One region of the Oceanobacillus sp. M60 genome, then DNA from elsewhere that is predicted to be linked to it. Evidence: riboswitches for the same ligand, from Rfam matches in the RefSeq annotation. Region 1 holds a riboswitch; the other holds the start of a gene.
The links. Region 1 has a riboswitch for S-adenosylmethionine ahead of ACW0TQ_RS02115 (homocysteine S-methyltransferase family protein). Riboswitches for the same ligand answer to the same signal wherever they lie in the genome.
Positions count from the first base shown of each region.

Region 1 (5,446 bases):
TAAACAAATCGGCAAGAGTTTTGCAATCTTCTCTATCCTCGGTATTGCTTCTTTGGCTATAAGCACCAGCCTGATGCATCATATTCCAACTATTATTGAAATCGAAGGAGATACCCTGCTTGTCACTGTTGTCGGCGGGATCATTATTGGATTTGGCATGGGACTGGCACTACGTAATGGAGGAGCGTTGGATGGGATTGATATGCTTGCTGTATTATTATCCCGAAAGCTGCCTTTTGGAACGAGTGACTTAATATTATTTCTGAATTTATTTGTATTTATCGTAGTGTCCACGGTGTTTGGATTAAGAGGGGCCCTGATGTCCGGTATTGCTTATTACATAGCTTCCAAGGTCATTCATATTATTGAAGAAGGATTAAGCAGTACAAAAGCAGTTTATATCATTACCGAGCATGCAGATGAGATGATGAAAGAAATTGGCGACCGGCTGGGACGTGCCTGTACATTACAGCATGTAGAAGGCGGCTACTCCAAAAAGGAATTTAAACAAATTAAATGTGTGATTACACGACTGGAAGAAAGTAAAATGAAAGAAACGATTCAAGATATCGATGCCACTTCATTTGTAACTGTCTATGATGTGTCAGAAGTACGCGGCGGTAATTTTAAATAAAGCATCGACTTCTCTTAAATCAAAAAAGGCAGCCAATGAATCCATTTCATTGGCTGCCTTTTGATTAGTATAGGGTGAAAAAGCTTATTGTACGAAGGGGTACACGATAGCTTATGATTTTGCTCTGAATATATCCGCAACTGCATGAAATACCTCAACACCTTGATAAGTGAAAACGGACAATGCAGTCAGTGAAAAGAACCCAATAACAATTAATCTGAAAATCATCATAGTTTTTGCCTCCTCTTTTAATTTTTAATTTTTTTATTAAAAGAGGCTTAAACCACGAAATTGGATTGATAGAAAACAGGTGTCAGCAGCTGTTTCGTACGGTTGACCCGCACAATCGTAGTGAATAAACAGAGACTGCCTAATAAGAATAAGGTAATGACTAAACCTGGACTTGCTATAAATGATTTATCTTGCTGGTCATTTCCGCCAACGCCTAAATCAGGTGACGATTGGGAATCAATCAGTATTTCATGATCGGTGAGAACGTAGCTGTGATGTACACCTGGGAATAATTGTGTCATTGGCAAAAGGATAATCATTAAAGCAATCATCAAATATCTATTCAACATCTACGCCCCCTTCCGTATGATAAATATATTTTTTGATTCGATTTCTTAAAGCGAAAGAATTAATTATACCAATAATGAAGAATAAATTCAATATAATGTCTACATGTTTTAGAATTAATTTGTATTATATGCTTATTTTTCGGGTGTGTCTATACTTTTTGAACATTTTATGAATTTTTCTCCATGAAATTAACATTCCTTTTTTTTACGGAATTTAAACATCTGCTTAGAGATATAAAGCCGTGCGTGTTTGGAACTTCTCTCTATGATATGAGATATTTACAAGATTCATTCAAACCGATTCAAAAACCGCTGAAATATTTTTAAAATTTCTTATTGACATGGAATTCAAATAGATATATAGTTATCTACAACAAATAAATAGCAATACATTTTCTTATCCAGAGAGGTGGAGGGACTGGCCCTTCGAAGCCTCGGCAACAGACTTATAAAAGAACTGTGCCAATTCCAGTAGCGTTAGCTAGCAGATAAGAAGAGACATTGATATCGTACTCAAAACCTCTTCTTTCTGAAAGAAGAGGTTTTTTCGTGTCTATATCGACTTATCCGCAGCGAACCAAATAATTAAAAGCTTACAGGAGGAATGGAACGATGGCGAAAAGAAGTTTGGAAGAGCGATTAAAGCAAGGAACAGTTATTGCAGGGGAAGGATATTTATTTGAATTGGAGCGCAGAGGGTATTTGCAGGCGGGCTCCTTTGTACCCGAAGTAGCGCTGGATAACCCGGAAACGCTAAAGGCAGTTTATCGTGATTACATGAAAGCAGGTTCCGATGTAGTGCTTGCCTTTACATACAACGCACACCGAGAAAAAATGCGCATTATCGGTAAAGAGGACTTATTAGAGCCTCTAAATAGAAATGCTATTAAATTAGCGAAGGAAGTAGCAAAGGAACATCCGACAGAGGAAGCTCTGGTTGCAGGAAATATATCGAACACCAATATTTTTAATCCGGAAGATCAGGAATCCAAGGATAAAGTCAGAGCGATGTTTAATGAAATGGTTTCATGGTGTAAGGATGAGGATGTTGACTATATTAACGGAGAAACTTTTTATTACCATGAAGAAGCATTGATTGCTTTAGAGGAAATTAAAAAATATGATTTACCGGCAGTTATTACCTTGGGATTAATGGGTGAAAACATTTTACGTGATGGTTACACAGTGGAAGAGTCATGTAAGATTTTAGAGGATAACGGCGCCTTGGTTGTTGGGATGAACTGTTTCCGGGGGCCGGACACGATGCAGCCGTATTTAGAAAAGATTCGTGACAAAGTAGACGGGTATGTTGGAGCACTGCCGATTCCATACCGGACAACAGAAGAGAATCCAACCTTCTTTAACTTGCCGGATGGAGGGTGCAGCTGTCATTTACCAACGGAAACAACCTTCCCGACTTCTCTGGATCCGCTATATCATAACCGCTATGAGCTGGCAGAATGGGCGAAACAAGCACATAGCATCGGCGTGAATTATATCGGTTTATGCTGTGGAGCTTCACCGGCAATGCTGCGTGCGGTTGCGGAAGCTGTCGGCATCGAAACAATTAATTCAATTTATTCTCCAGATATGCATAAACACTTTTTATTTGGTGAAGATGAAACATTGCAGGATCATATCACAGATTACAAAACAAAAGCGTAAAACAATATATTGGGAGGCGGCTTATCATGACAGTTACCAAAGAAAATGAAATCTTACACGCGTTAGAAACACTAAAATCAAAAACATGGGTAGATTTAACACATACATTCGGTCCTAATTCGCCGCATTTTGCCGCATTTAAAGATGCCGAGTTTGAAACATTATATACGCATGATGACGGGTTTTTCGCACAGCAGTTCAGTGTTTCCGGACAATATGGCACACATATTGATGCACCTATTCATTTTGTTCGTGATCAGCGCTATTTAGAGGAGCTGGATTTAAAAGAAGTTGTCCTCCCAATCGTTGTGATTGATAAATCAGAAGCAGCCGGAGAAAACCATAATTATATTTTAACGGTGGAGGACATTTTAGCTTTTGAAGAGGTGCATGGAAAGGTTGAAGCGGGTACATTTGTCGCGTTACGGACAGATTGGAGCAAGCGCTGGCCGGATAAAGGTGCATTTGAGAATAAGGATGAGAATGGAGACAGTCATTTACCCGGATGGGGGCTCGATGCTCTGAAGTTCTTATTTGAAGAAAGACAGATTAAAGCAGTGGGTCATGAAACGTTTGACACGGATGCGGCTGTGGATGCCAGAAAAAATGGTTCATTGATCGGCGAGTATTATGTATTAGAGCAGGATACTTTTCAAGTAGAGCTGCTGACGAATCTGGATCAATTGCCGGCAAAAGGAGCTGTGATTTTCAATATTAGTCCCAAGCCTGAAAAAGCAAGCGGTTTTCCAGTTCGATCGTTTGCCATTTTGCCATAATAAATACTATCTACCAAAAAGGGAGAAGGAATAACATGACAAAAACAGCAGTGAAAGCACCATTTCGTGCAGACCATGTCGGAAGTTTATTGCGGCCGGAACGGATTCATCAAGCTAGAAAGAACTTTCAAGAAGGAGCTATTTCCAAAGCGGATCTTCATCAGATTGAAACAGAAGAAATCAAACGTATCGTAGATAAGCAGATTGAAGTCGGCTTAAGCGCTGTTACGGACGGGGAATTCAGACGCCGCTTTTGGCATACGGATTTTCAAGAGCATCTAAACGGTGTGGAAGGATATGTGCCGGATACAGGATTTCAATTTGTTGGAGAAGAAACAGAACGCTATAATGTGCGTGTCACAGGAAAGGTTTCCTTTAATCCGGATCACCCGCATGTTAAGGAGTTTGTGGAATTCAAAGAAATCGTCGGAGACCGTGCGATTGCCAAACAAACGATTCCAAGTCCGAATCAATTATTTGGGAAAGGAATTGTAAATCCCGAGGTTTATCCAAGTATTGCAGAATATGCAGAGGATGTCATCCAAACCTATCGTGATGCAATCAAAGCTTTTTATGATGCGGGATGCCGCTACCTTCAGCTGGATGATGTGTATATTGCGGGGTTAAATGTAGAGAATTTCCCGACAACGGAAGATGGAAAGGACCGTCAGTATTTTATTGACTTGGCACTGTATGTACTAAACAGCGTGTTGGAAGACAAACCAGAAGATTTGACGATTACCACGCATCTTTGTCGTGGAAATTATCGTTCGAAATGGGCATTTGAAGGAAGCTATGCAAAAATAGCCCCTACTTTATTTGCCAAAGAAAAAGTAGATGGTTTCTTCTTGGAATATGATGATGACCGCTCTGGCGGTTTTGAACCGCTGGATTACATTCCAAATGGCGGACCGCGTGTAGTATTGGGTGTATTTACTTCAAAGCATGGGGAATTAGAAGATAAAGCAAATATTAAAGCAAGAATTGAAGAAGCGTCGCAGTATGTTCCAAAAGATCAGCTATGCATCAGCCCGCAATGCGGCTTTGCATCGACCCATCATGGGAATCTGTTAACAGAGGAAGAGCAATGGAACAAGCTGAAATATATCGTGGATACGGCTAAAGAAATATGGGGAGAATAAAAAACACGTTTATAAAGAAAAATGCGTTATCACATTGTATGGAAAATAAATAAACAACCAAACAGGCTGAGGGAGATTGGAACCCTTGAGCCTGTTTTTTCATGCCAACCAAGCACAACTTAATAGATATAAAGATAGAAATAGTGCTAGAATAGGGGTAACTGGAAAAATAGTTCGAAAGTGGGGAAATGACTTTGACAGAGATTTGTATGATACGCCACGGAGAAACAAATTGGAATAAAGAAAAAAGAATTCAAGGCAAGACAGATATCCCTTTAAATGAAACGGGAAAATCGCAAGCGGGAGTTTGCTGCGCGGCTGCAATGCAATTTGAACCGACTGTATTAATTACCAGTCCCTTAGCTCGTGCAAAGGTAACAGCAGAAATTATTAATCAGAAACTGCAGCTGCCGCTTCATGAAATGAGGGCTTTTGTAGAGCGGTCTTATGGAGATGCGGAGGGGATGACGATAGAGGATAGAAATCGTTATTTCCCTGATCGTGAGGCTATCCCGAATGTGGAGACGTTTGAAGATTTAAAGCAGAGAGGGATAAAAGGATTAGAGGAAGTGTGCGTGAGATATCCGGACGAACGTGTTCTTATCGTTTCCCATGGCGCATTAATCAATAGTCTGTTGTCTGTGATTT
Region 1 is NZ_JBSSNH010000001.1:415,227-420,672, reverse strand. It holds gene ACW0TQ_RS02125 (YitT family protein) at 1-634, shown strand, start outside; gene ACW0TQ_RS02120 (hypothetical protein) at 913-1,215, opposite strand; SAM riboswitch class I at 1,610-1,710, shown strand; gene ACW0TQ_RS02115 (homocysteine S-methyltransferase family protein) at 1,828-2,880, shown strand; gene ACW0TQ_RS02110 (cyclase family protein) at 2,907-3,656, shown strand; gene ACW0TQ_RS02105 (5-methyltetrahydropteroyltriglutamate--homocysteine S-methyltransferase) at 3,692-4,798, shown strand; gene ACW0TQ_RS02100 (histidine phosphatase family protein) at 4,993-5,446, shown strand, end outside.

Region 2 (5,446 bases), on a different contig from region 1:
CATGGCAATCAAGATGAAAAAGTCACCCAGCATATCGTTGGAGAAGTAAAAAATGGATCAGATAAAGGAGAAATAACTGAATTTGATAATGAATATGTCCAGTCCCTGGCATTGGACTATGAGTTATCTGCAGGCGATGAAATCTTTCTTGCTCAAGACGGAGAAGCAACAGGGGATATTAAACGGGACAAATATTTCGTGTTTGTCGCATGGATATTCCTGATTATTTTATTAGCAGTCGGAAAATCCAGAGGTGCTCTATCCGCACTGAGTTTGTTTGTCAATGCAGCTATTTTGTCATTTGCATTAGATATTTATATACAGAATCCAAGCATCAGTCTTTCTGTTATTACTGCAATCAGTATTATTATTTTCACCATTCTCTCCTTATTGATGGCGACAGGATTTAACGAAAAAACCTATACAGCTATTTTAGCCACATTGATAGGGACCGTAATTTCATTGGTGATTGCTTATGCAGCACTGCATTTCACTGGCGAAGAAGGACTGCGTTATGAAGAAATGGCCTTTTTAACCAGGAACCCGGAAACCATATTTATGGCAGGGTTACTAATTGGTTCCTTAGGGGCTGTTATGGATGTTGCGATTACTTTATCTGCTTCCATGTTTGAAATGTATGAGAAAAATAACCGGATTGATTTAAAAACATTAAAAAAAGCAGGTTACGAAGTCGGGAAAGATATCATGGGCACCATGACCAATATTTTATTTTTTGCCTATGTCAGCGGGTCCCTTCCCATGCTGCTAATCTATTTTAAAAATGCAGCACCGTTCGGCTTTACCATATCAATGAACCTTTCCCTTGAATTAACACGTGCTTTAGTCGGCGGCATTGGGATTGTATTGACCATTCCAATTGCCATCTATATTTCCATTTTCTTTATCCGGAGAAAGCAGGCGAAATTATGAATGTACTCGTATTACTGGCAATCATATTATTTGCATTAATGGCTTGGGTCGGCGGTATGAAGGGTGTACGCTCTTTTATTGCCCTCTTTATCAATTTTATCATTGTGCTTATGGCTGTATTCGTCATGAATGACCCGTCCGGGAATCCAATTATTATTACGCTTATTGCATGTGGTTTCATCAGTGCAGTCAGCTTGTTCTTCATCAACCGGGTAAATAATAAAACGATGCTTGCTTTCTTATCTACCATTGCAACAATGGTTATTTTAATCTTTTTCATTATTATTTTAACCGAACAATCCATGATTTATGGACTTGGGGAAGAAGAATCTGGAGAAATCACAGCTTTCAATGTGCATATTGGATTAAATTTCATTCAAATTGCTACAGCTGTGATTATTATGAGCACGATTGGGGCGATTGTAGATACTGCCATTTCAATCACCTCTCCGATGCGTGAAATCCACGACCAGAATCCGGAAATTTCCAGAAAGAATCTATTCTTCGCCGGCATTCGTATTGGCCGTGATATTCTAGGTACAAGCACAAACACGCTATTCTTCGCCTTTTTCGGAGGGTATATGGGGCTGCTAATCTGGTTTAAGGATTTAGATTACTCTCTTGGACAAATTATAAATGCCAAAGTGTTCAATGATGAAATGCTTGGAATCCTTATTTCGGGCCTTGGCATCGCTCTGGTTATTCCAATTGCTTCTCTGATGAGTGCGTATTATTTGAAGAAGAAGAAAAAGGACATCGCGTTGGATGAGCAGAAATAGGTAAAAGCAGCCTTACGCTGTTTTATGTTTAGAAATAAGCCCGAATGATTCCGCTTGGAATACATTCGGGTTTTTATCTACAATATAAAAACGTCCATTACATCATTAAACTTAATGATTGTAAAATCCTTTTGACCCAGCTTATCAACTATGGCTATGTGCTCGTCTTGATAGTTAATGCTGTCTATATATCCTTTTATATGATGAACATGACAGTCCTGATAGCATTTCACTTCAATAAGCAAATTATCTTTATGAGCGATAATTAATTGAAAGCAATTCTGCTTCCGTTGCCGCTCATTTAACATTGTTTTTTCTTTCGTATTCCTTTCTTCCTGTACACGAATATTCAAGCCCCGACGCTCCTTTTTACACACCCTATGGATAAAATATTTTCTATCTTAAAGCTGCGCACCTGTTTTTTATAATAACAATAAGCAAGAATCCTTTTATCATCTATATCCACCACCCGAATAACCCGCTGCGTCACATTGTTATGGCGGTCGATATAATAGATCATGATTTTTTCCTTTTTATCCAGAGAATGATGAAGTAATCCAATCATATTTATTCCTCCGAACAAGAACTTTTGTTCTGAACATTTGTTCTTATTATATCAAAAAATAAGAAAGAGTAAACATGAAATAAATGGATGAATGTGTTTTAAAAGAAACGAGCGATAATCCGTTCAAGTATTTGGATTTTGGGACCAAAAATGGTGCTGATTAACATAATTAGCCCGCCAGCTCCCTTGCATCAAGCTATATTTGACTTTTCTCATATTTCATATTAAAATGTATCCACAGTTACATAAGAACTCTTATTGAGAGTGGCGGAGGGACTGGCCCGATGAAGCCCGGCAACCTTTCTAGAACTCGTTCTAAAAAAGGTGCTAAATCCTGCAAAGTGCATAATGTGCTTTGGAAAATAAGAGAGGACGTTTCGTAAATGAACTTATTCAACCTCTCTAGAACAAAATAGAGAGGTTTTTTATGTAGCATTTAAACACATGTAAAAGGGGTTATCTTACCATGCAAACAGTTACTGTAAAGGGATCGCCCAGCCATTATCAAATCGGTGAAGGTTCTCTGGAATACCTGATAGAAAATCTGAATGACTTGCGGGTGAAGCGGATTGCTGTAGTTGCCGGGCGTACTGCTTGGGAAAAAGCAAAACCATATCTTCCTTCTGCATTGCTGGATCAAATAGAGGAAAAAGATATACATACTGCAGATGGGCATTGCACCGTGGAACGAACTGACAGACTGGCCTCGATTTATGAAGAACAGCAAATAGATGCTGTCATCGGCATCGGCGGGGGAACAGCTCTGGATATTGCCAAAGCAGCGGCTGCCAATGCGCAAATAAAAAGTATCTTAATCCCAACGATTGCCGCCACCTGCGCAGCTTGGACGCCATTAAGCGTCTTTTATCAGGAAGATGGTGCTCATTCTCATTACACTGAGTTTCCTGAATCTAATACACTCGTAGTGGTAGAACCAGCAATTATTGCAGAAGCTCCTGTAAAATACTTAAAAGCAGGCATTGGCGATACGTTAGCCAAATTCTATGAAGCTCGCTCTCTAGTTGAAGCCTTCTACCCTGAAGGCACGCTTCCAGTCTGGCTGCAAATATCTCAATTCGCCGCTCGTGCCTGCAAGGATATTTTGCTGGATGACAGTGAAGCAGCAATCCAAGCTTGTGAGAGTAACCAAGTCACTGATGCTCTTATTCGTGTTATCGAAGCAATTATCGCAACAGGCGGTATGGTTGGCGGCTTCGGCGGAAAAGCTGGACGAATTGCAGGTGCGCATTCCATTCATAATGGGTTAACTGCTGCCCCGCAGATTGCCGATTCACTTCACGGGGAAATTGTATCCTACGGCATTTTAGCTCAGCTTGCTATCGAACAGGATAAAAACGAGCTTACGAAGCTATTAGCTTACTATGATACATGGGGCTTCCCGACAAAATTAGCAGACTTCTCCATACATACGGATGATCAGGAGCTGCTGGAAACCATTGCGAAAAAAGTGACACGGGAAGAAGAATCCATTCATTTGATGAAAGAAGAAATTAATGCAAATACCGTTATCGACGCATTTTTACAACTTGAGAGTGTTACTAAATAAAAAAAGAAAGTAGGAAAATCATCATGAAAAAGAAATATTTACTTCTTATTACAGCTTTATTATTCGTTTTCCTCGCTGCTTGCGGAGGAGATGAGGAAGAGAGCGGTTCAGATTTACTTGAAGACGGCGTATTGACAGTAGGTGTAACAGCTGGTCCACATGAAGAAATTGTTGAAAAAATAGCTGAAATTGCAGCAGAAGACGATTTAGAAATTGAAACTGTGGTTTTTAGTGATTATGTGATGCCAAACGTTTCACTGGATGAAGGTGAAATTGACATCAGCAGCTTCCAGACAGAGCCTTTTATGGACAGCATGGTGGAAGAAAGAGGCTTGGATATAGTGAAGGTAGCAGATACCGTTACTTTCCCGATGGGAGTTTATTCCGAATCGGTTGATTCTCTGGAGGACCTTCCTGATGGCGCAACATTAGGGCTCCCTGGCGACCCTACAAACAGCGGACGTGCTTTATTATTATTTGAACAAGCTGGTCTTATCACATTAGAAGAAGGCTTGGGTGTAAATGCAACCGTAAATGATGTAATTGACAATCCGAAAGACCTTGAATTACTGGAATTAGACTCTGCACAAATTCCAAGACAGCTTGGCGAAGTTGATGCAGCAGCAATCAATTCAAACTTTGCAATTGAAGCAGGGCTTTCACCCAATGATGATTCGCTCTTTATCGAGCAGGATTCTACATTCGTTAACTTGATTGCAGCTCGTACAGAAAACCAAGATGATGACGTTGTTCAGCAGTTTATTGATATTTACCATACAGACGAAGTGAAAGAATTTATTGAAGAAAACTTTGACGGCTCTGTTGTTCCAGGCTGGTAAATCCATATTTTCAGGTAATATACCAGACTACTATACTTAAAGGAGAAAACAGCATCATGAGAATACAGAAAAAGATATATGTACTTGCATTTATTGCTCTGTTCAGCCTGATACTTGCCGCCTGTGCCAGTGAACCAGATGACAATGCATCCTCTGACAGCAATACGACAGAGGGAGGATCGCAGGGCGGCGATTTAATTATTACCACACCAGCCGATGCTGTATCGCTTGACCCGGCAGCATCCAATGATACTCCGTCCAGTGATGTACAAAGAAATATCTTTGAAACGCTTGTTACCCAGGATGAAAATATGGAAAATCAGCCTTTGTTGGCAGAGGAGTGGGAACAAATTGATGATACGACATGGGAATTCAAGCTTCGTCAAGATGTGACCTTCCATGACGGCTCTGATTTTAATGCGGAGGTTGTAAAGGCAAATATTGACCGTACGCTTGATCCGGAAATTGGTTCTCCACGGGCGATCATGTACAATATGATTTCCGAGGTAGAAGTTATTGACGATTACACTGTTCATTTTAAAACAGAATATCCTTTTGCAGCGTTACCGGCACACCTTGCTCATCCCGGCGGTGTGATGATTTCAAAAGACCAGATTGAAGAAGACTATGCTGCAATGGAAGATGGCGAAGAAGCAGGTACTGTCATCAGTGCAAACCCGCAAGGCACCGGCCCTTTCAAATACGAAGAATGGAAGCCAGGACAGCAGGTACGCTTAGTTAACAATGAAGATTATTGGGGCGAACC
Region 2 is NZ_JBSSNH010000004.1:261,556-267,001, forward strand. It holds gene ACW0TQ_RS11910 (YibE/F family protein) at 1-930, shown strand, start outside; gene ACW0TQ_RS11915 (YibE/F family protein) at 927-1,709, shown strand; gene ACW0TQ_RS11920 (YolD-like family protein) at 1,787-2,062, opposite strand; gene ACW0TQ_RS11925 (hypothetical protein) at 2,059-2,274, opposite strand; SAM riboswitch class I at 2,527-2,643, shown strand; gene ACW0TQ_RS11930 (iron-containing alcohol dehydrogenase family protein) at 2,741-3,841, shown strand; gene ACW0TQ_RS11935 (MetQ/NlpA family ABC transporter substrate-binding protein) at 3,865-4,680, shown strand; gene ACW0TQ_RS11940 (glutathione ABC transporter substrate-binding protein) at 4,737-5,446, shown strand, end outside.
Region 2: another riboswitch for S-adenosylmethionine. It lies ahead of ACW0TQ_RS11930 (iron-containing alcohol dehydrogenase family protein); the one in region 1 lies ahead of ACW0TQ_RS02115 (homocysteine S-methyltransferase family protein).